One region of the Affinirhizobium rhizoryzae genome, then DNA from elsewhere that is predicted to be linked to it. Evidence: predicted binding sites of a transcription regulator. Region 1 holds the regulator's gene; each other region holds the start of a gene.
The links. The regulator LexA, encoded in region 1, represses DNA repair genes until DNA is damaged. The targets are predictions, from matches to a motif close to TGTTCNNNNTGTGTTCNG.
Positions count from the first base shown of each region.

Region 2: radA (DNA repair protein RadA) is a predicted target of LexA. The motif match lies at 2,978-2,995, and genes of this name have one in related genera.
Region 3: G6N80_RS07030 (glycosyl transferase) is a predicted target of LexA. The motif match lies at 3,100-3,117, and genes of this name have one in related genera.

Region 1 is NZ_CP049250.1:2,541,919-2,552,039, reverse strand. It holds gene eno (phosphopyruvate hydratase) at 1-87, opposite strand, end outside; gene kdsA (3-deoxy-8-phosphooctulonate synthase) at 198-1,049, opposite strand; gene G6N80_RS18115 (hypothetical protein) at 1,235-1,801, opposite strand; gene G6N80_RS18110 (VOC family protein) at 1,830-2,738, opposite strand; gene lexA (transcriptional repressor LexA) at 2,837-3,562, shown strand; gene G6N80_RS18100 (ComEC/Rec2 family competence protein) at 3,556-5,847, opposite strand; gene gltA (citrate synthase) at 6,359-7,648, shown strand; gene lpxB (lipid-A-disaccharide synthase) at 7,774-8,964, opposite strand; gene G6N80_RS18085 (LpxI family protein) at 8,961-9,839, opposite strand; gene lpxA (acyl-ACP--UDP-N-acetylglucosamine O-acyltransferase) at 9,850-10,121, opposite strand, start outside.
Region 2 is NZ_CP049250.1:3,097,231-3,107,351, forward strand. It holds gene G6N80_RS20835 (AzlD family protein) at 1-68, opposite strand, end outside; gene G6N80_RS20840 (AzlC family ABC transporter permease) at 65-766, opposite strand; gene G6N80_RS20845 (AraC family transcriptional regulator) at 832-1,689, opposite strand; gene alr (alanine racemase) at 1,771-2,937, shown strand; gene radA (DNA repair protein RadA) at 3,038-4,438, shown strand; gene G6N80_RS20860 (CvpA family protein) at 4,562-5,143, shown strand; gene purF (amidophosphoribosyltransferase) at 5,275-6,765, shown strand; gene G6N80_RS20870 (SDR family NAD(P)-dependent oxidoreductase) at 6,819-7,559, shown strand; gene G6N80_RS20875 (DMT family transporter) at 7,589-8,476, shown strand; gene cysS (cysteine--tRNA ligase) at 8,744-10,121, shown strand, end outside.
Region 3 is NZ_CP049250.1:146,575-156,695, forward strand. It holds partial or broken gene G6N80_RS07015 (tetratricopeptide repeat protein) at 1-881, shown strand, start outside; gene G6N80_RS07020 (4-(cytidine 5'-diphospho)-2-C-methyl-D-erythritol kinase) at 1,091-1,960, shown strand; gene moaB (molybdenum cofactor biosynthesis protein B) at 1,957-2,508, shown strand; gene G6N80_RS07030 (glycosyl transferase) at 2,529-3,044, opposite strand; gene G6N80_RS07035 (PA0069 family radical SAM protein) at 3,175-4,332, shown strand; gene G6N80_RS07040 (ribonuclease HII) at 4,664-5,320, shown strand; gene G6N80_RS07045 (F0F1 ATP synthase subunit B) at 5,667-6,152, opposite strand; gene G6N80_RS07050 (F0F1 ATP synthase subunit B) at 6,157-6,759, opposite strand; gene G6N80_RS07055 (F0F1 ATP synthase subunit C) at 6,837-7,064, opposite strand; gene G6N80_RS07060 (F0F1 ATP synthase subunit A) at 7,131-7,883, opposite strand; gene G6N80_RS07065 (AtpZ/AtpI family protein) at 7,945-8,301, opposite strand; gene G6N80_RS07070 (cell wall hydrolase) at 8,533-9,705, opposite strand; gene G6N80_RS07075 (potassium transporter Kup) at 10,104-10,121, opposite strand, start outside.

The DNA of each region.
Region 1 (10,121 bases):
GTCTTCGAGGTGGACATCAACTTCAACGGTCGGGTTGCCACGGCTGTCGAGAATTTCGCGCGCGATAATGTCCGTAATAGCTGTCATAAGCTCATCCTGTGCTGTGCGGTGAAAGTATGTGCCTGTCTTACCCAACAAGGCAGAAAATACAATGGCACGCGTATGACAGCTCGATATTCAAGCTGCCATGGGCGCCACTAAGCGGAACGCTTGGCAACGGCATCGAAGGCCATCAATGTTTCCAGCAGACGCGGAAGGTCCTGAAGCTTGACCATGTTTGGTCCGTCAGAAGGTGCATTGTCGGGATCCTGATGGCTTTCGATGAAGACGCCGGCGACACCGACAGCCACAGCGGCGCGCGCCAGTGTCTCGACGAATTCGCGCTGGCCGCCAGTGGAGCCACCCTGCCCGCCCGGCTGCTGAACGGAGTGGGTTGCATCGAAGATGACCGGTGAGCCCATGGCAGCCATGATGGGCAATGAACGCATGTCGGATACAAGCGTGTTATAGCCAAACGAAGCGCCTCGTTCGCACAGCATGACGTTCGGATTACCGCTCTCCGTGAACTTGGCCTGCACGTTCTTCATATCCCAAGGGGCCAGGAACTGCCCTTTCTTCACATTGATCGCGCGACCTGTCTTGGCCGCAGCAACGAGAAGATCCGTTTGCCTACAAAGGAACGCAGGAATCTGCAGAACATCAACGACCGGCGCGACCTCTGCACACTGCTCTTCGGTATGGATATCGGTCAGGACCGGAAAGCCAAACTTCTTCTTGAGGTCACTGAAGACCTCAAGCGCCTTCTCCAGGCCGATACCCCGCTTGCCGGAAAGGGACGTCCGATTGGCCTTGTCGAAGGAGCTCTTGTAGACGAGCCCGATACCCAGCTTGTCAGTGATCTCCTTGATCGAACCTGCCATCATGAAGGCGTGGTCGCGGCTTTCCATCTGGCACGGCCCGCAAATGAGCGAGAGAGGCTTTGCATTGGAAAACTCGACGCGGGATTTGCCTTCGCCTACGGCAACCACGGAATTCGCGACAACACTCATAAGCTTATCCTTCCCGGCGTCAGCCGCTTGCTCGGCTTGAGGCGTCGGCAAATTGCTGAAAGCTTCAGGCCTTTTCGATTCGGGCATCGTATAGTCCGGATATCACCCAAGAATGGCACCGATGCGCTCGCGCGGTGCATAACAGTCGAGCGTGTAACTGTCACCAGTGGAAATGGATGCCACTCTCACCTCGTTCGATCGAGCAGCAAATGGTGCGTATAGGTCTCGATAACGAAGCTGAAGGGCATCGAATCCGGCTTGTGCAGGACCGCGTGATGTCGAAGAACGAAGTACGGCATGGGTTCTGGTGGACACCAGAGGATTTCGCTCTGCAATGTTCTCCGGGTAAACTGCAAAGCCTGCACAACCCGGCCAAACGGCACATTTGTTTGAGCCAAACACTCTTTCATCTGGATGGTCAGCGCGTCTGGCCGATACCAGTTGTGAGCCTCGGAAAGAACAAGTCCATCGCGCATCAGCTGAACCTTGCGATACTCGATTTCCTCGCCATCACTTAGACCGAGAGCGGTGTAAACTGATTTGGAGGGTAACACTGCATTGGCGCTCACCCGTTTCGCTTGGGTCTTGGTACGTCGTTGGAAGCCTCGCAACTCGCACCAGACATCAAGCGCCTGTGTCGCGCTGTCGTATCCTAGGAGATGCTGATCAAGCTCTTCAACCCGGAGAAGCGATGCACCCTTCGCAGCCACGGTCGTTGATATCGGGAGCGTCTTGACTTGCGCAGGGTTCATTTCACTAAGGCCTCGCCAATCGTGCACATCAGGCCTGAACAAATTCCACAATGCATCCCTGTCCTTGCGCCGGCGCGATGATCAGGCGCTCGCCGCTGCTCTGATGCGGAATTGATGCTTCCTGTAGCACAGAGCGGGTTTCTGCAATGTTCCTGACGCGGAACCGAATGCCGATCCCGCGGAGACCTGTGGGATACCTTGGAGTGTGGTCTAATTCGGGGGCAATTTCCATCGCGACCTCGACGTCACAATTGCCCAGCGGGAACACATACTTGTGATCCTTTTCCTGCACGTGAACGCCAAGCATCGTTGCCAGATTTTCAATTCCCCTTGACCCCTCTGTGGCGAGGAAGAGAGCGCCAAGTCCGAGCGCACCATTTCTATGCTCTACGGACGGCCCCGCAGTTGGTAATGCCGCATTCACTCGTTGGCACGTGAAAGCGAAGAAGCTCGAGGAATCGAGATCGGCAAAGGCCAGTCGAAAGCTGGCAACCGAAGCGCTACCGTTCTCATCAACGACCGTACGCGAAAAGTCCAGGCGATTCCCGGCGCTGATCCCGGATTGCCGGAAGCGTTCATCATCCGTCACCGCATCCGTCGAACGCAAAACAAAAGCAGAAAAACCTTCACGAGCTCCGGCTTGCCGAAACGTACGATCTTTTTCGACGAAGCAGTTTCCTGCAGTAATGCTCTGGCCTGCGAGAGCCTCATCTTGAACGGCAAGTGGCTCAAGATAGGTTCCGTCGCTGAAAAAGACACAGGCATTGGACGTGCCGAAAGGATGGAACGCGTCCGGCGCCACGGTAAAGCCAAGCTCCTGCCAACGCTTGCGCGCGCCAACCAGCGATTCGACCGGCAAGACCAGATGATCGATGTTCGGAGTAGTCAAAAAAGAAGCTCCTGTCGGTAACACGGCCTGCAACCCACCATTATCCATGTGTTTCTGCAAGCTATATTTGCCGTGAACCTCTTGCGGAACACATATGGAACAGATAGTGTCTGTTCTGGATTTGTTTCCCAACAGGATGACGACGCATGTTGACACGTAAACAGCAGGAACTGCTTCTTTTCATTCATGCACGGATGAAGGAGTCGGGCGTGCCGCCGTCATTTGACGAGATGAAAGATGCTCTGGATCTCGCCTCCAAGTCGGGAATTCACCGCTTGATCACTGCTCTTGAAGAAAGAGGCTTTATCCGTCGGCTGCCCAACCGCGCCCGGGCGCTGGAGGTTATCAAGCTGCCCGAGCCCTTCGGTGCAACGCCTGCGACACCCAAACGCGGCTTTTCGCCAAGCGTCATCGAGGGATCGCTTGGCAAAGTGCAGCCGCCTTCACCTGCTCCGGTGCAGTCAAAACCCGCAGAAGAGGATAGCCAGTCCGCATCGGTTCCTGTCATGGGGCGCATCGCCGCTGGCGTGCCGATCTCTGCGATTCAGAACAATACCCATGCCATCAGCGTTCCATTGGAAATGCTTGGGCCGGGAGAACACTACGCGCTCGAGGTCAAGGGTGATTCGATGATCGAGGCAGGGATCCTGGACGGCGACACCGTAATCATTCGAAACGGCGCGACAGCCAGCCCCGGCGATATCGTGGTAGCACTTGTGGACGACGAGGAAGCGACGTTGAAGCGTTTCCGCCGCAAAGGCGCATCGATTGCGCTCGAAGCTGCGAACCCCGCTTACGAAACGCGCATCTTCCCGCCAGACCGTGTCAAGGTACAGGGCAAGCTGGTGGGCCTCATTCGGCGCTATCACTGAACCCGAAGTCGACGGATAGGATCGTCGTCCAACTGCTGGAATGTGTTGGTTCGCCAGTCGTAAAGACGGTGCAACTGCCAAGGTCTTTCGTTGCCCTGAAGCGCAGACTCCAGCATCCAGGAACCTGGATGAGGCTGACCGTTAAACCAAATTTCAATGGAGCCTGTCTGCTTCAGTTTTGAACCCGTCAGGAGCAACGCACCAGAGCGGCATTGTGTAAAGGGCGAGCCGGATACGACGACGATGTCAGACTTGTCGCACGCATATCCTGTGAGGCGTGTGTCACTCACGATCGTAACTCTGGCACCTGATGGACTGCGTCCGATGCAAATCAGATTTTTGACGCAAGAGAAGCGCGGCATTTGAAGCGGCGGCAACTGGTCTATTGCCAATGCTCTGTCGATGAGCGCGATCTCTTTGCTCGTCAATGCATGACGCGGTGTCTTCCCTGAAACCGTTCCTGTTACTGGCCCGTTTGATTCTGGTGCCGCCTCGCGCTTACCCACATCTACCCTCGTCACGGCTGGCATCACAAGTTCCTCAAGGCCCAGCGCGTTCTTCCATTGTTTGAATACGAACTCGGATGGTCTTTCGGTCGTGACGGATGCCGACGTCCCACTCAAGAGCGCCACCATTCTTCCATCCTCTGCAATTACGAGATCAGGCCTGGACGGCTCCATCAGTCCGTTGACACACACGGAAGCCACAAGAATGACGAGGCCAAACCATCGCAGTCGTGTCCGCAAGAGCGAGAAGATGATGAGACCGGCGGTGGCAACAGGCAAGAGCCAGCTTGCGGCACGCCCCGTTTCTATATTTCCGCCCCAGGAGGCCACCTCCAGGGCCACCGCGATTACCAGCTTCAAGCCAAGAGACATGATCATGAAGAACGGTTGATCGAGCCCGAAGGGCATCAGAAGCATGCCGATGAGTCCCGAAGGCATGACAATGAGGGAGATGATGGGCATGGTCGCAAGATTGGCAGCGAGGCCATAGGCAGTCAGCTGATTGAAATGCGCAATGGAAAAGACCGCAGTTGCCAATCCTCCGATCAGGGATGTCATCAACGTCCCGCCCAGAACCCGAGAGACGCCGGACAAAAGGCTACGAAATGAAATGCCGGAAACGAGCGCCTGATCGGACTCATGAGCGCGATCAGCCCAGATGCGATAGCAGGCAAGCAGAGCAGCAGTCGCAGCAAACGACATCTGGAAACTGGCGCCCATGACACTGGATGGGTGAAGAACGATGATCACCAACGCCGCCAGGGCGATGTTGTGCATACTCAACGAAGGGCGGTTGAAGAGGATGGCAATCAGAAGAATCGCCATCATGATGTATGCTCGTTCAGCTGATACGCCGAAACCGGAGATGCAATAATAGGCCGTCACCATCAGAAGCGCACCGAATGCGCTGACTTTTTTGACAGGTAAACGCGCTGAAACGCCCGGCAGCATAACGAGCACGGTTCGTAGGCCGACAAAAAAGATTCCCGCAGCGAGCGCCATGTTCAGGCCGGATATGGCGACGATATGGGCTAGCCCAGATGATCTGAGAGCCTCCACGACCGTTGGCGAAATCGCTCGTCGCTCATCCGTTACGATGGCAGCCGCAAATGCCCCCTCATCGCCGGGATTAAGTTGCCGAATACGATCGCCAACATAGCTGCGCAATGCGAAGGCAAACTGCACGGCCTGTTGCCAAACCCCTATTGCTTCCCGAGCACCCAGTATCTCGGGGCTGCCGTAGAAAAAGCCCGTTGCACCAATGCCGTCGAAATAGGCCGGAAAGCTGAAATCGCTCAAACCGGGAAGCGCCGGCCCTGACGGCGGCGTCAATCGCGCGCGCCCCCGCACGACAGCGCCGGTCTGCAAAGGGTCTGTCTTGCCGCGCACGATCAGCGCCACACGTTCAGGGGCGCGCTTCAGCTTCGGTCCAGAGGTCTCCAGGATGTTGAGGACGTAGCGCCAACGCTGGTCGCCGACAGCTTCGCGACGCTCGACAACTCCGGTCACAGTCGTCGTGACCGGGCTATCGAGAATGATTGTCGCAAGCCGGTCGGATTCGAATCTGGCGAGCAGCATCCCCCCTGCCAGAAGACCGGGAATGGCAGCAGCAAGTGACAGCTTTTGATAGCCCGCTCGCCCCAACAGACATGCCGCAGCAAGAAGGAGGCAGGCTGACCAGAGTTGGACCAAAGGAGGTTCAAACGGAAGTGCAAACCAGATTGCCGCACCGGTGCCCAGAGCGACGGGCAGAAAAAGGAAAACGTGTCCAAAAGACACCTCTTCGGCCCATATACGCTGGTACCACGGTTTCTTGCTTTCAACAGCAGGCGGCGGCTTATAGCGGTCATTCGATGACGGACGCGTTGGGAGTTGTGGCGAGGCGGTCTTCTCCCGAGATGCATCGGCCAAGTGCACCCAGACTTGAGTCGCCTCTCTAGGGCGGCGAAAACGTAAGAATGCACGCCCAACAAGTGCCCGATCCACTATATGCTGCCTTGAAAATCGCTTGCTAAGTTAAATATGAAGGGCAGACTGCATGTGGTGAACGAGCGCGTCAATCGGCGTCAAACCAAACTTGTTGGCTAAATCTGTATTGGATCGATTTAATTCAACATATTCGCGGGACACCCTCTTTACTGTCTCGACATGAGGTCGTTAAGCCCTACTTTCGCGGTGCACAAAACATCATGTCGAGCGCTTGGCAGGGGCTGCGAGATCATATAGCTAATTGCACAGCTTCAGTTTTTCCTGGCGCGTCCTGCGCCGTTCCGCCCATCGGAGGATCAGTATGACGGACACAAATGCACATCTTGGACTAGGCGATAAGAAGGTTGACCTTCCGGTGCGCAAGGGCACGATCGGGCCGGACGTTCTGGACATTGGCGCGCTCTACAAGAACACCGGCACCTTCACCTACGATCCCGGCTTTACGTCGACTGCATCCTGCGAATCCAAGATCACCTTCATCGATGGCGATGAAGGCGTACTTCTGCATCGCGGCTACCCGATCGAACAACTCGCAGAGCATGGCGACTTCCTGGAAACCTGCTACCTGCTGCTCTACGGCGAACTGCCAACAGCTGCTCAGAAGAAGGATTTCGACCACCGTGTAACCCATCACACGATGGTGCATGAGCAGATGAGCCGTTTCTTCACCGGCTTCCGCCGTGACGCTCACCCAATGGCCGTCATGGTCGGCACTGTTGGCGCCCTTTCCGCCTTTTATCACGACTCGACGGATATCACGGACCCGCATCAGCGTATGGTTGCATCTCTGCGCATGATCGCAAAGATGCCGACGATTGCTGCAATGGCCTATAAGTACCACATCGGCCAGCCCTTCGTGTATCCGCAAAACAATCTCGATTATGCCTCGAACTTCCTGCGTATGTGCTTTGCCGTACCGTGCGAGGAATACAAGGTTAACCCTGTCCTCGCCCGCGCCATGGACCGGATTTTCATCCTTCATGCTGATCACGAGCAGAACGCTTCGACCTCGACGGTTCGCCTCGCCGGTTCGTCTGGTGCTAACCCGTTCGCCTGTATCGCTGCTGGCATTGCCTGCCTCTGGGGTCCTGCACACGGTGGCGCGAACGAGGCAGCGCTCAACATGCTTCAGGAAATCGGCACTCCGGACCGTATTCCCGAATTCATCGCTCGCGCGAAGGACAAGAACGATCCGTTCCGCCTGATGGGCTTTGGACACCGCGTGTACAAGAACTACGATCCGCGCGCCAAGATCATGCAGAAGACCACGCATGAAGTGCTGGCGGAACTTGGCCATTCGGACGATCCGCTGCTGCAGGTCGCGATGGAACTGGAAAAGATCGCATTGACGGACGAGTACTTCATCGAGAAGAAGCTCTACCCGAACATCGACTTCTATTCCGGCATCACGCTGAAGGCCATGGGCTTTCCCACCACCATGTTTACGGTGCTCTTCGCACTGGCCCGTACAGTGGGCTGGATCGCTCAGTGGGCGGAAATGATCGAAGATCCGCAGCAGCGCATCGGTCGTCCGCGCCAGCTCTACACCGGCGCGCCGAAGCGCGACTACCTGCCGCTGTCCAAGCGCTGAACGGCGCATCTGACATGAGAAAAAGCCCGCCATTCGATCGAATGGCGGGCTTTTTTGTCATTGGAGCTTCTGATCTGAGGAACAAACGATGTGAAATTCCCGCGGAACTTCGACCCGGCACAAGGTCAAACAGGAAGCTTGTTTTGCTTTGCGAGCAGATCCAGTACAACTCTGGCTCCGGCGAGACCCGGAGGAGTGTCGGTCGCAAGCTTCGCCCAGACTTCGTCGAACCCGCTCTGCATTGCCCGCAATTGGGGCGTGTCGCGCGACAGCACCTCCGCCCAGCGCGCAAAGTAGCCAGGGCGTAAAAGATCATTCAGGTGTTCCGGAATGACAGGTTTGTCCGCGATGAGATTAGGCAAGGCGGCTGACCACACCTTGATCCGTGACAGAAACAGCTGCATCAACAGATCCGTCTTGTACATGGAAACGGTTGGGACACCGCACAGTGCAAGCTCCAGCGTCACGGTCCCAGAGGCGGCAAGAGCCATATCCGCCTTGGCAAAAGCGTCCCATTTCTCCTGCGGAGTCCGCGTGACCGTTGGCTTAACGCTCCAGCCCGCAAGCAGCGATTCGACGAGAGCATGTTGACGCGAAACCGTTGGAAGAAGAAAGGTCGCCGACGGATTACGACTACGGATGAGGTCGGCCGTGTCCTTGAGAATTGGCATCAGGCCCTTGATCTCGGTCGACCGCGACCCCGGCAAAAGCAGAACACAGGGACCGGAGCCGTGACCAGTGACTTGATTTTCTGCCAAAATCTGGCGCTGCTCACGCACGCGCTTCACGTTCGGATCAGCGGTCAATCGATGGCCGATAAACGTTGTCTTCGGTCCACCCAGGCGAACCATCTCCTGTGGTTCAAAGGGCAGGACAGCCAGCACATGATCGACATACCCCAGCATCGCCTTGGCACGGTACTCTTTCCAGGCCCACACGCTTGGACAGACATAATTCACGATGGGCAAGCCCGGCAGTTTCGCGCGGACATGTTTGGCGACACGATGGGTGAAGTCTGGACTATCGACAATGACCAGCAGGTCAGGCCTGGCTTCAGCAATTCTGTCGGCAGTCTGCCGTATGCGGCGCAGAAGCTGCGGCAACCGCTTCAGAACCTGCGTTATTCCCATGATGGAAAGTTCAGAATAGTCAAAGAAGGACCGGAGCCCTTGTGCCTCCAGCGCATCCCCGCCAACCCCCACGAGTTCGATCGTGCCGCCGTGTTCTGCACGCAGATAATGCATGAGATCGGCAGCGAGGAGATCCCCAGACACTTCACCCGCAACCACCGCGACCTTGAGTTCTCTTCCGTTCACGGCAGTCCCAACCCATCCAATCCCAGATCAACGCCAGCGATGAAAAGACCATGTTGCTCAGCAAGTTCCCCAGCCGCAGCCCGCTCGACAATCAGCGAGCGCCCTGCCTCAACGGCAACCCCTGCCAGACCCGCGGCCGAGAGTGCTGCAATCGTCGACGGACCAATCGTTGGAAGATCTGCACGCAGATCCTGCTGAGGCTTGCAGAGTTTTACAAGCACACCCTTCTTCCGTTGGGATATGCGTCCTGATCGACGCAGGTCAGCGACACGGGAAAGCATTGAGTCCGTGCCCTCTGCACCCTCCAGGGCGATGATACGGCCACCAACGCAAACAGCCCCCTGCCCGATATCCAGCCGACCGAGAGCGCTTGCTGCATCTACTCCGGCCTTGATGTCTATCCGATCCTGATCCGTCAAAGCTGGACCATGTAGCAACCCGGTTTGCGCAAGAAGATCAGGGGCAATTTCATGGACGCCGCAAACACGGCAACCCATGCCCTCAAAGATGCCGATGACCATCCGCAGGACAGCGTCATCTCCGCCGTTGATCAGCGTCCTCACAATCGAAGGCAAGCGAAAAACCACCCGCAACGTCGGGTGAATACTGCCCCAATCTGGCCTCTTGTGAACACCGCCAGACATGACAACGCGGCCGATCCCTTCGCGCCGGACGATCTGCTCAATCAGGCGCGCATCGCCAATGCCTGCAATTTGAGTGGAGAAGCCCGAAAAGTCAGCATCCGCTTCGTTGCTGAGCGCGATGATATAGGGATCATCCTGCGCTCGGCGCGCTGCCTCGGCCACATACAGAGGGAGGAAACCACGCCCTGCTATGATGGCGAGCCTACCTTTTTGGCCTCCACCACCGACCATAGACACCGGCTCAAGCCTTCCCGCGATACGGAGACGAAATGGCGCGATCACTCTCGGCACAGATGAAGTCAACCACCTCGAGCGCCTCAGGGCAGTCCAGATAGTCGTTCCGCAACGCAGCGGCATTGCTGCGAACGGAGCCCTCAGCCTCGAAAATATCTTTGTAGGCTCGCCGCACCTTGTGGATGACGGCCCGCTCTATGCCTGCACGCGTCATCCCCACAACGTTAAGGCCGCCCAGAATTCCGGGATTGCCGTTCAACATTCCATAGGGAATGACAT
Region 2 (10,121 bases), 560 kb from region 1:
AAGCGGGTGAAAACAGTCGCCAGCATCATGGCGAGTATGGCGGCAAGGGTCGATGGCTCGAGCGTCATGCCCGCACCTCCGCCCTGCGATCCGGCATGAGCGCCGCTGCCAATCCGGCCAATGCACCGGCGGCGATATACCAGGCACCCGGAACAAGCGTGTGAACGACAAGCGAGGCCGAGGCGCTGGCAAGGAGCACCAGCCCCGTCTGCCGACCCTTCCAGAAGCCCATCAGCAGCACGATGAAAACGGCAGGGAATGCGAAGTCCAGGCCATAGACGGCAAGATCTCCCAGAAGTGTGCCAAACAGGGCGCCACTGAGACTTGCCATGATCCAGCCCAGATAGAAGGGCAGCGCGAGACCAAGATAGAAGGCTGGCGTCAAAGCCTGCCTGTTGGCACGCGCTTCCGCCAGTGCCCAGTTTTCATCCGCCATCACCAGCAAGGCCGGTATTTTTTGCCAGATCCTGAAAAGTCCGAGGCTCCGCGCGAAGGATGCGCCCATGAGGATATGGCGCAGATTGACCAGAAGCGCGGCAAGGCCAAGCGCGCTCCAGGACGCCGGATGCTGCCACAGATCCATCGCGACGAATTGCGAACCGCCTGCGAAAACGAGTGCGCTCATCAAGGTCGTTTCGAGCGGAGAGAGCCCGTTGCCGCTTGCGACCGTGCCGAATACGAAGCCGATCGGCAGGGCAGCCAGCACAAGAGGGAGAATTGATTTGATGCCTGCAGAAAACTCTGCCCGGCGCGATTGATGATGCATCGATGCCTCCATTCGAAAGAGGCTTTAGCCATCACGTATCAATCGGTCTTGAACGAAAGTGATGTTCAACCGGCCCTGAAGACAGCTGGGGTGAGGCCTGTGCGGGCTTTGAAGTGACGGGTCAGGTGCGCCTGGTCGGCAAATCCACAGGCAAGGGCCGTATCCGACGGGGTTGCTCCCTCTCGCAGCAAATGACGCGCATGCCGGATCCGGAGATCGGTCTGATAGGCATGCGGTGTAATGAAGTACTGCTTGCGGAAGGCGCGGATCATATGGGCGCGGCTGAGGCCGGCAATGCGGGCCAAGACTTCAAGCCCGATATCCTGATCGAAATTCTGGGCGATGTAGTCTCGCACCCGGCGCATGGCGACGGGTTCACTGTAATCCGGCAGATGGATGATGACGCTGCCATGTCTCTTGAACATGTTGGCGAGCACCCCATACATGCCCTGCTCTCCGGCAAGCCCTGTCTCTTCTTCCACGGCGCGATGAGCGCGATTGAAGGCTGCAGCCAGTGGCGCATCTGTCAGCAACTGCCGGGAGAAACTAGGAGATCCGTGAAAGGCACGCCCTGTCATATCCTCTATGATATCGACCAGAAGCGCCGTATCCGGGTAGATCATCCGGTAGCGGTAGCCCTCCGGTCCGCCTGGCTGGCCGTCATGAATCTCGCCGGGATTGATGAGGTACAAGGCGCCCGGACCCGTTGCTTCCCGCTCTCCCCGAATCTTGGCGACCTGACACCCGTTTTCTATGGCACCGATCGAAAACGTATCATGCGAGTGCGGAGAAAATTCATGCGTGATGAAGGAGGCGGTCAGGCATTCCATGTCACGAAAGTGCCTTGCCCGCCAGAAGCGTGTTCTTTCCGTTCCCGATACGGGCGTTGCCTCGGCGGCTTGCTGCTGCGAAACATTGTGCATGACTGCAGAATAGACGTGTTCGTTATGATCGTCTTGAACAAAAGTGATAGGGTCCGCAGGACGTAGCAGAAGGATCCAAGAATGCCCGACACCGAGCCGCTGATCGAAGAAGCCGATCCGTTTGACATTGCGCCGGTGCGCCTGACCGTCGACCTGACGGCTTTGGCCGAGAACTGGGTCGAGCTTTCCAAACGCTCCGGTCGCGCAAGAACCGGCGCCGTGGTGAAGGCCGATGCCTACGGTCTCGGCATCGAAGACTGCGGTCTGACACTCTACGAAGCCGGAGCGCGGGACTTCTTCGTGGCCGCCGCTTCCGAAGGCGCAACACTTCGTGCCTATGCGCCCGATGCCAGGATCTTCGTTTTATCAGGGATCTGGCCCGGACAGGAGCGCCTGTTTCTGGAGAACGACCTGGTGCCCGTTCTCGCCTCTGAAGAGCAGATGACGCATTGGATGTCGGTGATTGCCGAGGTGGGCGCCTATCCCTGCGCGGTGCAGGTAGATACCGGCTTCAACCGGCTCGGGCTTTCCTTTGACGACGCGATGGCCCTGGCGCAGGATGTTTCTCGCCCGACGAGTTTCGATCCGGTCCTCGTGCTATCTCACCTGCACACAGCCGATGCCGCCGATGCGGAGACGACACGCAACCAGCTTGATCTTTTCCAGCAGGTTAGCGCTGCTTTCGAAGGTGTTGAATCAAGCCTCTCGGCGTCGGCCGGAATTTTCCTCGGACCACGTTACCACTTCGATCTCACGCGACCCGGAATAGCACTTTACGGAGGCAAGGCCTCGCTGGCGATGGACCGACCTCTAAGGACCGTGGCGACGGCGGAGGCCCGCATTGTGCAGATCCGGGATGCAAAAGCAGGCGAGACAGTGAGCTATGGCGGTACGCACCGGCTTCTTCGTGACAGCCGGCTTGCTGTTGCTTCCGTTGGATATGCAGACGGCTATATGCGTTCGCTATCAGGCTCAGGCGTTCCCTTGCGCAACGGAACAGCAGGCGGTGCTGCCGCCGCGTTTGACGGGTACAAGTTGCCGGTCCTTGGGCGTATCACGATGGATCTGACGGTCTTCGATGCGACGGATCTACCCAGCGGAGCTCTGCGAACCGGCGATTATGTCGAACTTGTCGGGCCGAACATGCCACTGGATGACGTTGCAGAAGCAGGCGGCACCATTGGCTACGAACTCCTGACAGGTTTCGGCCTGCGCTATGAGCGTCGATACACCGGCGACGAAGTCTGAGTTGTCCGATCCTCTTGCAAACTTGTTGCCAAGAGGATACGAGAACAAAACATGATCAAAATGGGCCGTGAATTCCGAGGCCTTCAAGCATTGGATAGTCATGGCCAAGGCAAAAACCCAATTCGTCTGCCAGAACTGCGGCACGGTGCACACGCGCTGGGCCGGGAAGTGCGATGGATGCGGCGAATGGAACACGATCATCGAGGATGATCCCCTCGGCGGCATCGGCGGGGGTCCGGGCAAGACACCCAAGAAGGGCCGTGCCGTTGCGCTGACAACGCTTTCCGGGGAGACCGAAGAAGCGCCTCGCGTTCAAACGGGCATCAGCGAGCTGGATCGCGTGACTGGCGGCGGTTTCGTGAGGGGATCTGCGGTGCTGGTCGGCGGCGATCCCGGCATCGGCAAATCTACTCTGCTCATGCAGGCGGCTGCGGCCCTCTCCAGACGCGGGCACCGAATCATCTATGTCTCGGGGGAAGAGGCCGTGGCGCAGGTGAGGCTTCGGGCGCAACGCCTTGGGGCGGCGTCCACCGATGTGCTTCTGGCTGCCGAAACCAATGTGGAAGATATCCTCGCCACGCTTGCCGAGGGCAAGCGGCCAGACCTCGTCATCATCGATTCCATCCAGACACTGTGGAGCGACATTGTCGATTCGGCACCCGGTACGGTGACGCAGGTGCGCACGGGTGTTCAGGCCATGATCCGGTTTGCCAAGCAGACCGGTGCCGCCATGGTTCTGGTGGGCCATGTGACCAAGGAGGGTCAGATTGCCGGACCGCGCGTTGTGGAGCACATGGTGGACGCCGTTCTCTATTTCGAAGGCGATCGCGGCCACCACTACCGGATCCTGCGGACGGTGAAGAACCGCTTCGGACCGACCGACGAGATCGGCGTCTTCGAAATGTCCGATAAGGGCCTGCGGGAAGTGACAAACCCATCCGAACTTTTCCTGGGCGAACGCAATACCAAGGCCCCCGGAGCCGCTGTGTTTGCCGGAATGGAGGGAACGCGTCCAGTTCTGGTTGAGGTTCAGGCCCTCGTAGCGCCAACGTCGCTTGGCACGGCGCGCCGTGCAGTGGTCGGATGGGATGGCTCCCGTCTCGCCATGATCCTGGCGGTTCTGGAGGCGCATTGTGGCGTTCGGCTCGGACAACACGATGTCTATCTGAACGTGGCCGGTGGATACAGGATCAGCGAACCGGCTGCGGACGTTGCCGTGGCTGCGGCCCTCGTATCGTCGCTTGCCAGCACGCCCTTGCCCGTCGATTCGGTCTTCTTCGGTGAGGTGAGCCTTTCGGGAGCGGTGCGTCCTGTTTCACAAACCGCGCAACGTCTGAAGGAAGCGGAAAAGCTTGGTTTTGCACGCGCGACACTGCCTTCATCCTCTGCCGAACTGCCGAAGGGTCGCAAAGGCCTGACCGAAATCGAGGGGCTACCCGATCTCGTGGTGCAGATTGCAGGCTCCGCGCGCAAGCTCGGCAAGCAGACAGATGAGGATTGATCTTCCCCCGGCGTCGCCACTGTTGTAAGAGGTGCGCAAAATTCTTGCCTTTCTGCGGAGTTCCGCTAAGGCCACATCATGCATCCCCGCCGCGGGACCGATCAGTCTTGGAGTAGATCATCTATGCCCATCACGATTTTTGACGGCATTGTTCTTGGCGTCACGCTGTTTTCGGCGGTTCTCGCCATGGTTCGCGGCTTTTCCCGCGAAGTGCTGTCCATCGCAAGCTGGGCCGGCTCCATCGCTGCAGCCTATTATCTGCACCCGCTGCTCTTGCCCTATGCCAAGAATTATACAGCCGACGACCGTATCGCTCTTGCCGGGTCCGCAGGCGTCATCTTTCTCGTTGCGCTGATCATCATCACTTTCATTACGACACGCATTGCCGATTTCATCATCGACAGCCGGATCGGGGCGCTGGATCGCACGCTCGGCTTCTTGTTTGGGGCAGCGCGCGGCATTCTGCTGCTCGTCGTTGCCGTCGCCTTCTGGAACTGGCTGGTCGATGTCAGGTCGCAACCTGCCTGGGTTACGCAAGCCAAGTCCAAGCCGTTCCTGGATACGCTCGTTGCGCGGCTTGAGACCGTTCTGCCAACGGATATCGAACCTCAGATCCGCGCGCGCATCCTGGGACGTGGCGAGGCGAAGGGTAATGAGGCGGCTCCGTCTGACGAAGCTCCGAACGCACCTGTTACAAATAATTGACGAACCTGGACTACCGAGGGAAGCCAAAAGCCTCCATTTGTGTTACAACCCCATGACAGAAGGCCGGATGATGTTCCTTGCGAACCCTACCGGCCTCTTTCAGTTTTTTCTGAGTTGGCAAGGACCTGCAGATGAATCAGCCGGTTTCGCATGACGCATTCCATGATCTTGATGGTGACACCCTGCATGAAGAATGCGGCGTGTTTGGTATTCTCGGTCATCCCGATGCAGCAACACTGACAGCCCTCGGCCTGCATGCCTTGCAGCATCGTGGTCAGGAAGCAGCGGGTATCGTGTGCTTCGATGGAACACAGTTCCATACTGAAAAGCATATGGGTCTGGTGGGAGACCACTACACCAACCCCGCAACGCTGGCGAAACTGCCGGGCGACATGGCGATTGGCCACACGCGCTATTCGACGACCGGCGAAGTTGCTCTGCGCAACGTACAACCGCTGTTTGCAGAACTCGAAGTCGGCGGCATTGCGGTCGCCCATAACGGCAATTTCACCAATGGCCTTACCCTGCGTCGCCAGTTGATAGCCGGTGGCGCCATCTGTCAGTCCACGTCCGATACGGAAGTGGTTCTGCACCTCATCGCCCGCTCCCGCTATACATCGACAACGGATCGCTTCATCGATGCCATCCGCCAGATGGAAGGCGGCTATTCGATGCTGGCGCTGACCCGCACGAAGCTGATTGCCGCACGCGACCCCACGGGCATCCGTCCGCTGGTCATGGGTGAACTCGACGGCAAGCCGATCTTCTGCTCGGAAACCTGTGCGCTCGATATCATCGGCGCGAAATACGTCCGTGACGTCGAGAACGGCGAGATCATCATTTGCGAAATCCAGCCGGATGGCTCGATCGAGATCGATTCGCGCAAGTCTCCGACAGCGCAGCCGGAACGCCTCTGCCTGTTCGAATACGTGTATTTCGCCCGTCCGGATTCGGTCGTCGGCGGTCGCAGCGTCTATGTCGCCCGCAAGAACATGGGCATCAATCTCGCCAAGGAAGCGCCGGTCGAGGCTGATGTCGTGGTGCCCGTGCCGGATGGCGGCACACCAGCAGCCCTTGGCTATGCGCAGGAAAGCGGCATTCCATTCGAATACGGCATCATCCGCAATCATTATGTCGGCCGTACATTCATCGAACCGACGCAGCAGATCCGCGCCTTCGGCGTGAAGCTGAAGCATTCGGCCAATCGGGCGATGATCGAAGGCAAGCGCGTCGTGCTGGTGGATGATTCCATCGTTCGCGGCACGACGTCGCTGAAGATCGTGCAGATGATCCGCGATGCGGGCGCCAAGGAAGTGCACTTGCGTGTTGCCAGCCCGATGATTTTCCATCCGGATTTCTACGGTATTGATACGCCAGATGCGGAAAAGCTTCTGGCAAATCAATATGACGGCGTGGAAGCCATGTGCCGCTATATCGGCGCAGACAGCCTGCAGTTCCTTTCCATCAACGGTCTCTATCGTGCCGTTGGCGGTGAAGACCGTAACCCGGCCCGTCCGCAATTTACCGACCACTACTTTACCGGCGACTATCCGACGCGCCTGCTTGACAAAGCAGCCGAGACGATGGGACGGAAGGTTTCGGTTCTCGCCAGCAACGGCTGAGACAATCCGGCAGAGCGGATCGCCTCTGCCGGATCATTCATAGTGGGACGGATATGAGCATTGACTTGAAGGGCAGGATCGCGCTGGTCACCGGCGCGTCGCGTGGTATCGGCTATTTCACGGCACTGGCGCTCGCCAAAGCCGGTGCGCATGTGATTGCCTGTGCACGCACGGTGGGCGGCCTTGAAGAACTGGACGATGCCATTCAGGCGGCAGGCGGCACGGCGACCCTCGTTCCCTTCGACATCACAGACATGCAAGCAATCGACCGGCTGGGCGCTTCGATTTTCGAACGCTGGGGCAAGCTGGACATTCTGGTCGCCAACGCCGGTATTCTGGGCGTCATTTCCCCACTCGGCCATGTCGAAGCAAAGGTCTTCGAGAAGGTCATGCTGACCAACGTCACTGCGACATGGCGGCTCATTCGCTCGGTCGAACCGCTTCTTTTGAAGTCGGATGCGGGGCGTGCACTGCTGCTTTCCTCTGGCGTTGCCAATGATGCTCGTGCTTTCTGGGGTGCCTATGCCACCAGCAAGGCGGCTGTCGAAATGCTGGGGCGCACCTGGGCGGCGGAAACCTCGCATACCAAGCTCTGCGTCAACAACGTCAATCCTGGAGCCACCCGCACAGCTATGCGGGCGCAGGCCATGCCAGGTGAAGATCCAAAAACCGTTCCCCACCCATCCGAAGTCGCGGAAAAGCTCCTGCCGCTCTGTGCGCCGGACATGACGGAAACAGGCCGTCTCTATGTTGTTCGCGAGGGTAAATTCGTAGATTATAAATTGCCGGAATAACTCCGGCAGCCTCGTTTCAGACAGTCCTCATGCGCCCTCGCGACATCCTGATTTACATTTTTCTTTCAGTCGCATGGGGTCTGTCCTTCCTGCTGCTGCTGCATGTCATTGCTGCCTTCGGCTGGGTCGGATCGGTAACATTCCGTTGTCTGCTGGCGGGGGCGCTTCTGCTGGGTATCTCGCGAGTTATGGGACGCAAGCTGCGGTTCCCGGCGAGCTGGAGGCCGCTCGCCGTTGTCGGTGCGACAACAGTCGCCGGACAGCTCATCGGCATTTCCTACGCCACGCCGCTGATCGGCACCGCCATGGCGGCGATCTTCGTCGCCACGATACCCCTGTTCTCCATGGTCATTGCAAGAGTGTGGGGAACGGAGCTCATCACGCCTTCGCGCGTTGCCGGGCTTGCTCTGGGAACCATTGGCATCATCATGCTCGTCGGCTTTCCGGCGGTGCCTGTCGACAGGAATTTCATTCTCGGCTGCGTTGCGATGGTCTTCAGCACCTTCTGCGCGGCCTTTGGCAGCAATTATGCCAGCCGCTACCTGAGCGACACCGGCCCTTGGGAAGTGACGATCGGCGCCTTCCTGTTCGGCGGGGTCATGGCGCTGCCGCTCCTGTTTCTCGTTCCGGTTCCGGGCGTGCCGCACGCCATCGATTATCTCTATCTGCTCGTTCAGGCCGGCGTGATGAGCGCCCTCACCTATGTGCTGTATTTCGGCCTCGTCAGCAGCATTGGCGCCACGCGCGCAATCAGTGTGGAGTTCGTGGTCACAGTGATTGCGGTGCTTGTGGGAGCCTTCGCACTCAATGAACCCATCACCATCCTGCAATTCATCGGTGGTGCGGTTATCATTGCAGGATGTGCACTGGTACTCGGTATTTTTCCCGCCAAGGACAAGATCCCGCTTCAGCCTTGAGCTTCTCTCGCGCGCCTGCGGCCCGCTAGAAAGAATATTCTGTCGGGATCGGATCCGGCGAACGTTTGCGCCTTGACGCCCCCTTGACCATCCCTGCCTGTCGCGCCATAAGCTTTGCCCCATGAACAAGGCCAACTGCTGCATCATTTGCGGGATTATTATTCGCTAGCGTTTCGCTGGCCTGGCCGTTCTCGTCTCTCGAAATTCCAAGAAGACAAGGGAACCGGTTCCGGCCGGTGGGTGAATTTCATTCGGGAGAGACTGTCCATGAGCCTCAAGCTCAAGCTTTACAACACGCTGACCCGCGAGAAGGCTGAATTTCAGCCAATCGACCCGAGCAATGTGCGCATGTATGTCTGCGGCCCCACCGTTTATGATTTCGCGCATATCGGCAATGCGCGCCCCGTCATCGTATTCGACGTGCTGTTTCGTCTGCTTCGTCATGTCTATGGCGAGCCTCAGGTGACCTATGCCCGCAACATCACCGACGTGGATGACAAGATCAACGCGCGTGCCCTGCGCGATCATCCGGGCCTCGATCTGAACGAGGCGATCCGGCTGGTGACGGAACGGACCGAGAAGCAGTTTCAGGCGGATGTGACTGCCCTCGGCTGCCTTGAACCGACCGTCCAGCCGCGCGCAACCGATAACATTGCCCAGATGATCGGCATCATCGAGAAGCTGATCGAGCGCGGCCACGCCTATGCGGCAGAGGGCGAGGTTCTCTTTGATACCCGCTCCATGAGCGATTACGGCCAGCTTTCCAAGCGTCCGCTGGATGAGCAGCAGGCAGGAGCACGCATAGCGGTCGATGCCCACAAGAAAAATCCCGGCGACTTCGTGCTGTGGAAGGCGTCCAGCGAAAGCGAACCCGGCTGGCCAAGCCCCTGGGGCCGTGGCCGTCCCGGCTGGCATATCGAATGCTCAGCCATGAGTGCCCGTTATCTGGGCGAGACCTTCGACATCCACGGCGGTGGACTGGACCTCATCTTCCCGCATCATGAAAATGAAATCGCCCAGTCCCGTTGCGCGCACGGCACGCATGTGATGGCGAATGTGTGGATGCACAATGGCTTCGTGCAGGTCGAAGGCCGCAAGATGTCGAAGTCGGAAGGCAATTTCGTCACGATGAACGAGTTGCTGGAAACCGAGAAATTTGGTGGCCGCACATGGCCAGGCGAAGTTCTGCGGCTTGCCATGCTGATGACGCATTACCGCGAGCCGATCGACTTTTCCGTCAAGCGGCTGGAAGAGGCAGAACGCCTTCTGGCCAAATGGCCGGTGGTCGAGGTCGGAAATGCCAAGCCTTGCGAAAACGTACTGGATGCATTGGCGGATGACCTGAACACCGTCGCAGCCGTCCAGGCCATCCATGCACTGGCGCAGGCCTCGCATTCGGATGAAGATGCGAAGGCACGCTTTGCGGCTTCTGCCAATCTGCTGGGGCTGCTGCCAAAGGCAACGGAAGTCGACGAAGCCATTGCCGCGGGCATTGATGCACTTGTCGAAATGCGGCTCGAACTTCTCAAGGCAAAGAATTTTGCCGAGGCCGACCGCATTCGCGATGAACTTGCCGCCAAGGGCATTCAGCTCAAGGATGGCAAGGCCAAGGATACCGGCGAGCGTGTGACCACGTGGGACATGA
Region 3 (10,121 bases), 980 kb from region 1:
CGCATGCGCTTGATCCGAAAAGTGCCGATACGCTGATCCTGCTGGGTGGTATTGCCGAGAAGCTGGAGCAGCCGAAACAGGCAATCGAGCTCTATGGTCGCGTTCCGCAGGATTCGCCCATGCGGCGCATTTCCGAGCTGCAACTGGGCCTGACACTGGCGCAGACAGGCGATGTGGACGGCGCGAAGGAGCATCTGAAGAAGCTCATCGAATCCGATCCGACCGACATTCGCAGCTACATTGCTTACGGCAGCGTTCTTTCAGACGCCAAGGATTTTGCCGAAATGGCAAAGACCTATGACAAGGCGGTGGAAGTGGTCGGTCCGGCCCCCCGGCCCAGCGACTGGTCGGTGTTTTTCCAGCGCGGCATCGCCTATGAGCGTCTGAAGGAGTGGGACAAGGCCGAGCCGAACTTCCGCAAGGCGCTCGAACTGAACCCGGACCAGCCGCAGGTTCTCAACTATCTAGGGTATTCCTGGGTCGATATGAACCGCAACCTGGAAGACGGTCTCAATATGATCCGCAAGGCCGTCGATCTGCGGCCAGACGACGGCTATATCGTGGATTCGCTCGGTTGGGCCTATTATCGCCTCGGCCGTTACGACGATGCGGTGACCGAGCTTGAGCGTGCCGTGCAGTTGCGCGCTGGCGATGCCACGATCAACGACCATCTGGGCGATGCCTACTGGCGCGTAGGGCGGCAGCTGGAAGCGAAGTTCCAGTGGCAGCGTGCCCTGACCATGAAGCCGGAGATGACGGAAATCCCGAAGATCGAGCAGAAGATCCGGGATGGTCTTGCCGATGCAGGTCCGCCTCCGGTGCAGACGGCCATGGCTTCTCCGGCAGCCACCGCACCTGCTACTCCCCCTGCCACTCCCCCGGGCGCAGCTCAGCCCAACGCCCCGATCACGGCCGATTACATCGTCAGCGAAGGCGATACGTTGTCCAAGATTGCAACCGATCGGCTGGGCGACAAGGAACGCGCGAGAGAGATTCTGGAGATGAACCCGGAACTCAAGCGTAATCCCAACCGGCTATTTCCGGGCCAATTGATCAAGATTCCGGCCAAATCCAATTGAGTCCAACCGGAATGGTGATCGAGGCAGCGCGGGCGAAGATCAATCTCGCGCTGCATGTGACCGGTCAGCGGGCAGATGGCTACCATCTTCTCGATAGCCTTGTGACGTTCGCAGACTTCGGCGACGAGCTCGCCATTCGCCCATCTGCGCAGGACCGGTTCGAGATAACCGGGCGGTTTGCAGAAACCCTGTCGGCTGATGCGGATAATCTCGTGACGCGGGCGCGGGACGGCTTGCGGGGCCTTGCCGAAGAACTCGGATACGAGACGTGTCCGGTCGACATCACGCTCACGAAGAGCCTGCCGCTCTCCTCCGGAATAGGTGGTGGCTCCGCAGATGCAGCGGCAACCTTGCGCGGCCTGATGCGGTTGTGGAACCTGGATGTGCCGCGAGACCGGCTGGCAAGGCTTTGCCTGTCGCTGGGAGCGGATGTACCGATGTGCCTTGAGTCCAGCCCTTTGATCGCGCGTGGAATCGGCGAGGACATAGAACCGCTTGCCACGCTTCCCTCCTTCTTCATCTTGCTGGTCAATCCCCTCAAGCCTGTTTCAACGCCACAAATATTCCGGTTATTGACATCAAAGACCAACAGGCCGCTGCCTCCTTTTGATCCGGCGCAATCAGACTGGCTGGATTATCTGGCTGGTCTCAGAAACGATCTTCAGGAGCCTGCACAGAGGCTTCTTTCGGACATCGGTGAGTGCCTTCAGCAGCTTGAGGAGAGCGGTGCGAAGGTCTGTCGCATGTCTGGATCGGGCGCCACGTGTTTCGGCCTCTACCGCGACGAAATGGCTTTGGAACGTGCAGCTTTGACGCTCGAGCAGGCCAAGCCGCAGTGGTATGTGAGGGCGGGCCGAACTTTGGAAGGAAATGCATCATGAGCCGTATCGATGAGAGCCGTCCCTTCATTCCGGTCGGCATTGCCGTGCTGACCGTTTCCGACACCCGGCGGCTCGACAATGACAAATCCGGCGACACGCTGGTGCAGCGCATTCTGGAAGCGGGGCACGAACTCGTTGCCAGGGCAATCGTTGCCGATGACAAGGAGCAGATCTACGAGCAGGTTCGGAACTGGACGCTGGCCGAGGAAATCGACGTCGTGATCACCACCGGCGGCACAGGCTTTACCGGTCGGGATGTCACGCCTGAAGCCTTGGAACCGCTGTTCGAAAAGCGCATGGACGGCTTTTCCGAAGTGTTTCACCGCATATCCTACGACAAGATCGGAACATCGACGATCCAGTCGCGCGCCACCGGTGGCGTTGCCAATGCGACCTTCGTTTTCGTGTTGCCCGGCTCGCCCGGCGCCTGCAAGGATGCCTGGGACGGGATCCTGAAATGGCAGCTGGACTATCGCCATATGCCCTGCAACTTCGTGGAAATCATGCCACGGCTTGACGAGCACCTGAAACGCGGCGGCAAAGCCTGATTAGGCTAGGCTGGATTATATTAGCTACGCGCTGCAGCCCAGGCTGGGATCAGTTCTGAGATGAGCGTATGTGGCCGGTGCCCCTCCACGAGATCGGCAAGCCGCGTAGCGCGCACACCCTTGGATGACGCCACGCTTTTCTGAATAAGAAGACCCTGCGCGAGCGGCGGATCCTTGCTGAACAACCGCTGAATCAGTGGCCTCCGGTAATTTCTGGATGCGGTGAAGCGTGCGGGATGCCGTGTGAGCGAAATATGCTCGGCGACTTCATCGATCCAGCCAATCTGAGGGCGCGCTCCCGGCTCCAGCAGCATGAGCCACTCGCCACGCACCTCCTGCAGCACGTTCTTCAAATCCCACTGCGTATAGAACTTGCACCCCGCGGCATCCGCAACACGCGCAGACGCATCGGTAGAACCACGATCGAGCACTGCGACGTCACTGACCAGACCTTCCACAGCACCGGCAACCAGAACAGACAAAGTCTGCGCCAGCTCGGATTCCTGATCATGGCATTCCATCAATACAGTCAGCATTCATGACCTTTATCGCATTGGCCTGAAAATTGCCATCAACAAAGGCGGTAGATTTTGTTCTTGCAATGTTCTCATTTTGACGATACGAATTTGAGAACGCCAGCGTTGAACATCTGGCTGGGAGTTATCCATGAACGAGCTGTCTCAACTGCGGCAGGACGCTTTCGCGCCTGCTCATACGGCTGATATTGCCGACGCTCTGGTCCAGTCGTCTGGACTTCGCGTCGAGACGGACCGTCGGCGCGGAAGGGGTGCCGGCTTGAACCCGAGCGGCCGGTTCGAAGACCAGCGGCGCGAGCAGTTCGATGATGGTTGGCAGTCGTTGGAAGAACTCGAACCTTTCAAGACCGAAGTCCAGATCGAGAAGCCGAAGACAGCGATCACACGCAACGACTCACCCGATATTCCGTTCGATCGATCGGTCAATCCGTATCGCGGCTGCGAACATGGCTGCATCTATTGTTTTGCCAGGCCAACCCATAGCTATATGGGGCTTTCGGCAGGGCTGGATTTCGAGGCCAGGCTTTTTGCAAAGCCCGATGCCCCTCGTCTGCTTGAACGAGAGCTGAGCAAGCCCGGATACAAGGTGAAGCCCATCGCGATCGGGACGAACACGGACCCCTATCAACCGATCGAGCGCGAATGGCGCATCATGCGGCAATTGCTGGAAGTGTTGGAAAAAGCCAACCATCCGGTCATGATCGTCACAAAGTCGGCGCTGGTGACGCGGGACATCGACATTCTTGCCAAGATGGCCGCCAAGGGCTTGGCCAAGGTGGCAATCTCCGTCACGACGCTCGACCGCAAGCTGGCGCGCCTGATGGAGCCGCGCGCTTCGACGCCGTCAAGGCGGCTTGAAGCCGTACGACAGTTGACGGATGCAGGAATACCAACCGGCGTTCTGGCCTCGCCTCTCATTCCGGCGCTGAACGACCATGAGTTGGAGCGAATTCTCGATGCGGCACAGGCGGCTGGTGCCGTGTCTGCAAGCTACATTCTGCTGCGTCTACCGCTGGAAGTCAGCCCGCTCTTTCGAGACTGGCTTTTGAGACATTATCCGGATCGATACCGGCATGTGATGTCGCTGATAAAATCGATGCGTGGCGGCAAGGACTATGATGCGGAATTTGGCAAGCGCATGAAAGGAGAAGGTCCCTATGCCTGGCAGATCTCGCGGCGTTTCGAAATGGCGACGAAGCGCCTTGGTCTTGCTCGTAGAGGTGTAGCGCTGCGCGACGATCTGTTTGTTCGCCCCGATGGCGCGGGAGTTCAACTGTCGCTTTTGTGACGCTGCGGCACGGAGGCTGGATCCCGGTGTATTCTGCGCCAAGATCCGGGCCAAGATCCGGGCACTGCTGACTTGAAAGCCTGTTCTCCCTGGGTGGCTGCGATGCGCTTCGGCCCTGTGCCGTTCCTGCGATGGGCGATCGTCGGCGATCCATGCACCTTACACATGTTTTGCCATTTCGCTGGGCGCCCCCCAGCGAGATGGAAATGGACCGGCGCCGCCCCTGCTGGTCTTGCCCCGTTGGCCTGATCCCCTTGGGCCTGAAGCAGTGCCGCCTCATTTGCTTCGACGGGGCTTGCGGGAAATCGGGTGGGCGTGCGAGTGATGCCGCATGTCACGACGCACGCCCCCCGATTCTCCTCCCGATCTTTTCTCCCTCGAACCGATCGTTCCGGATTTTTCGCTGGAGTTGATGGTGCGGAAAGCAGGTCATTGGCCGGTAGCAGGCACCGACGAAGCTGGACGCGGGCCCCTTGCTGGACCTGTTGTCGCCGCAGCGGTCATCCTCAATCCGGACCACATCCCCGCAGGACTGAACGATTCCAAGCAGTTGACGCTGAAACAGCGTGAGGCACTGTTCGTGGAGATCTGTGCCACGGCGCATATTTCAATCGCCTCTTCCGGCCCCCGCCATATCGATGAGAAGAACATCCTTCGCGCCAGCCTTGATGCCATGCGCCGTGCCGTGGACGCCCTGCCCGTCAGGGCAGACTATGTCCTGGTCGATGGCCGCGATGTACCGCCAGGGCTTGCCTGTCAGGGCAAGGCTGTCATCCAGGGCGATGCGCGCAGCCTTTCCATTGCCGCCGCTTCGATCATCGCCAAGGTGACGAGAGATCGGATGATGGCCCGCGCGAGCCAGGTTTATGGCAACTACGGCTTCGCCCAACATGCGGGCTATGGCACGGCCCAGCATCGGCGCGCCATCGAAGAGCATGGGCCATGCCCCCTTCACAGAATGAGCTTCAGACCACTCCGACAAGATTGAGCGGCACGCTCTCTATCGACCGGTCAGGGAACTGACGTGCTTGGGGCTTAAGCGTGTCGCGATCTTTCAGATTCGCTCCTGGCGCTTTATCTTTTTGTTTTAACGCATGTCGTTTGCGCAAAACCGCTGCACACTTTTACTACGACATGCTCTAGAATCAAGGTTCTGGTGCCCGCACCTCACCCCAGCAGCCTGGCGGCGCGTCATGCTGTTCGGTTGGCAGCACGATGCTATCACCCCGGACTGGCGAGGATTCCACGCACTCCAGCGGATCGTCACCACAGGCTCCAGACGCGAAAAAGGCCGGGTTGCCCCTGCCTTCTTGCAAACTCAAATGTCTGAAAGATCAGTTCAGGCGAGCCTTCACCTGACCGACGGACTGAGAGAACAGAGCCTGCTGCGTCGCGGCATCAGCCTTGGCAGCAATGACCTTTTCGGCAGCAGCGACTGCCAGATCGACAGCGGCGGCGCGAACGGCGCCGATCGCATCGGCTTCCGCCTGGCGGATCTTCTGTTCCGAAAGAGCGTTGCGACGAGCGACGAATTCCTCCGTCTTCTGACGGGCTTCTTCCGTCAGAGCGGCAGCTTCGCGTTCTGCGGAGGCAACGATGGCAGCCGCTTCAGCTTCGGCTTCCTTGCGCTTGCGCTGGTATTCGGCGAGCAGAGCCTGCGCCTCTTCACGAAGACGCTTGGCCTGATCGAGTTCCTCGCGGATGTTGGCGGCGCGCTTGTCCAGCGACGAGGCCATCATGCCAGGAACCTTGAGGTATACGAGAAGAAGAAGGAAGAGAACAAGGCCTACAAAGGCGAAGAATGTTGCATCAAATGCCATGATATCAGGCTCCTACCTTTGCGGTTGCAACTGCAGCCCTGACGTCTTCGGCGCTGGCCTTGGGACCAATGAGCTGGTCGACAATCGCAGACGCCGTTTCTTCAGCAATCGCACCGACTTCTGCAAAAGCAGCAGCCTTGATTTCAGAAATGCGGGCTTCGGCGGCGGCCAGCTTGCCAGCCAGTTCAGCTTCGATGGCTGCACGGTCGGCGTTGGCCTTGACCTTCGCTGCTTCGCGAGCGCTTTCGGCAATCGCACCGGCCTTGGAACGGGCTTCCGCCAGTTCCTTTTCGTAGGTGGCGACGGCAGCGTCTGCCTCAGCCTTCAGACGGGAGGCCTCATCGAGATCCTGTGCAATCCGGTCATGACGGTGTTCGAGAATGCCACCGATGCGGGGCACGATCACCTTCTGCATGAGCAGATAGAAAAGACCGAAAGTGATGACGAGCCAGAGCAGCTGCGAAGCATAGGTCGACTGGTCGAAAGGCGGGAATACGCCAGTGCCATGCTCATTGTGAGCGACACCCGTCTCCGTATGCACTTCACCTTGCGTGGCGCCATTGGCCGGCGCAGCTTGTTGCGCAAATGCCGGTGTCACGAACATCATCACCTCCAGGGGGGTATTCAATAAGAAGGATCACGGCACACATCGTGGCGGCCGTGATCCGATCGGTTTGCCGGTTATTAGACGGCGAACAGCAGGAGGAGCGCTACGAGCAGCGAGAAGATGCCCAGAGCTTCCGTAACGGCGAAGCCGAATACCAGACGGCCGAACTGGCTGTCAGCAGCAGACGGGTTGCGAAGAGCGCCGGAGAGGTAGTTGCCGAAGATGTTGCCGAGGCCGAGAGCCGTACCAGCCATGCCAAAGCAAGCCAGACCTGCACCGATGAACTTTGCTGCTTCCGCTTCCATGTGTGAACTCCTTAGAATGGTTTGTTGCGGCGGTTGACTGACGCTTCAATACGCCAATGTCGTTCCTCAGTGGCCGCCTGGGTGAACTGCATCGTTGAGGTACATGCATGTGAGTACCGCAAAGACGTAGGCCTGCAGGAAGGCTACGAGGAATTCCAGACCGGTCAGAGCGACCGTCATGATCAGGGGCAATGTCGCGCCACCGATACCGATTGCACCCAGGGTTCCAAGCGAAGCAACGAAGCCCGCGAACACCTTGAGGGTGATGTGTCCCGCCAGCATGTTGGCAAAAAGACGAACCGACAGCGAAATCGGACGGGACAGGAATGAGATGATTTCGATCGTGACGACCAGCGGCAGGAGCACGCCCGGAACACCGCTTGGCACGAAAACATTGAGGAAGTGCAGACCGTGCTTGTAGAAACCGTAGACGACAACAGTGCCGATGACGAACAGCGCCAGCGCGAAGGTGACGATGATCTGGCTGGTAACCGTGAAGAAGTACGGGAACATGCCGAGCAGGTTTGCCGTCAACACGAACATGAAGAGCGAGAAGACCATCGGGAAGAACTTCATCCCGTGGCTGCCCGCACCTTCGCGCAGCATGGAAGCAATGAACTCGTAGGAAAGCTCGGCAACCGACTGCGAACGACCCGGGATCAGGCCGCGATTGGCAGTCGAGAAGTAGAGAAAACCGGCAGCACAGGCAACCGTGGCGACCATAAACAGGGACGCATTGGTAAAGGAGAAATCGATACCACCAACTTCGATTGGCACGATCTTGAAGATCTGGAACTGATGCGTCGGGTCGTTCGCCACCGCTCTACCTTTTCTTTCCTCATGGCCGCCGCAATTGGCAGCTAGCCTCTAAATCCGAGCCTTAGCGCTTGTGGCTCGGATCATCGCCGCGAGAAACACCCGGATCCGGGGTTGCGACCATGCCCATGGCACGAAGCACGTTCAGCACTCCGGCACAGAAACCGAGAAGAAGAAGTATGATCATCCCCCAAGGCGTCGTGCCGACAAAACGGTCGATCAGATAGCCAAGCATGGCGCCAACAGCGATGGCGGCAATGAATTCGGAAGAAATCTTCAACCCGAGAGCCATTCCCTTACGGCTTTCCTCGGATTGCTTTTCCTTCGCGGTTTCAATCGCCTCGCTGCGTTCCCTTGCCGCCAGTTTTGCGGAAAGAGCATCGCGTCGTTGCTCCAGACTATCGTCATCGTTGTCGGTCATGCGCCTCTCCCTGGCTTCAGCAGACCGAATTTTCGGTCTTAAGCCTCTCTCGAAGCCTTGGGAAATAGCGCCTTCCGGCCCGTTTTGAAGTCGGGCGCAACATAGTTTTGCGCGCCCCCATAGTCAAGGCGTTAACCGACACTCATCCAGAACAAATTTATGACGAAAAATCAATTACTTGAGATTAAGAACGATTAGTACGTCCTGTGGAAGTCGCGGAATCGACGGTCCTCAGCTCCACCCGCCGCCATAGGTGCGGTAGAAGACATGCAGTCCGATGCGGCCTACCTTTTTCATGGTGGGTGCCCAATTGGGACGGACATAGACCGCATGATAGTGAGTTGCGGAACCGACTTCCTTCAACCATATCTTGCCGGCCGTGGTTGCCATGGCCACTTCACGTGCCATTTTCCAGTGTTCTTCCGAACGGATACGATCCTTGATGTTGTCACAGGCGAAAGAGAACTGGCAGCGGTTGCGCCAATCCTCGTTCTGGTAGACGACGCCGCAGATCGTCTTGGGATAAGCGGGATTGCGCACGCGATTGAGGATAACCTGAGCGACGGCCGCCTGGCCCTTCACCGATTCGCCGCGAGCCTCGAAGTAGATGCCGGATGCAAGGCACTGTTGCTCCTGCGGGGAAAAGGCATCTGGCGGCAGGGGCGTTGCCGCCCATGCATGGTCCTCAGGTCCAATATCCGGGATGAAACGACCGTCATCCTTTTTTTCCGTCAGGATCGCATCGAAAGGCGATTGCCGTGCGTAGTCGGGCTTGGCAGGAGCATAGGCCGTGGCAAGGATATCGGCTCTCGGATTTGTAACGAGTTTTGCCACCATGGGTGAAAGACCGGCATCGGGTTTCTTTTCCTCCGAACGGCGGAAATAGAAGGCAGCGAGCTTCACCTCTTCGCTGGCCTTGGGCGCCTTGGCAAACGCAACCTGATCTTCGGCGCGGATGACGGGTGCGAGAAGCGAACTGCTTCGCTGCAGAATGGAGCCGGCACTGAAGGCCCGCGGCGGCAACATGGGCACGACGGCCACCACTCTGCCCTTCTTCTGGGCGCGGTTCACCCGGTCTTCGTCGGGAATATGCTGATCTTCCTTCTTGCTCGCCACGATGGCAATCTTCTGGCCGTTGGGCAGGCTGAAGCCAGCATCGGACACAATGCGGTCTTCACCCGGAGGGAAGGCAAGCTCTGCCGAATGGATAGACCCCGCAGGTGATTTCGTCATCACCATGCGCCACTGCGCACCAGAGCGTTCAAATCCGGAGAGGAGATCACTCAGATCCCCGTGCGCGGGGAGGCTGGGGAATGACAACCAGGCCGCGAGACCAAAAAGGGTGGGGGCTGCCCAGCGGTCGGCAAGCGAAATCCGCTTTCGGGCGATATTTCTCAAACGCAGCACAAGACAACTCCAACACGTCAACTCTTGAGCGTGGAGAATCTAATATTAACCCTAATGGACGGTTAATACCAAATGTCGATGATATGAACCGATTGCGTGGGACCGGAGACCTTCATCCGACGAGGAGCATACCGGAGAGCGATGCTCCTGCATCGGTCGAGGATTGCGACAAAGTCGGTGGAGGAAATCCGGCCCATCCAGAGGACCGGGCGCTTTTGGTCTTCGGACGTCGTCGAAAATCCGCGCCGGACCTTCAGGTCCGACTGTGGTTTTCTTCTCGCCGCAAACCCAAATCGCTCCGGCGCAATCGGTCCCTATCATCGACATTTGGTATGACCGATCAAAACGGTACGGTGGCGCTCACGCGGGTGTGACCTCCCGCGCATGAAACGCAATTAGATGATGACGTGGGA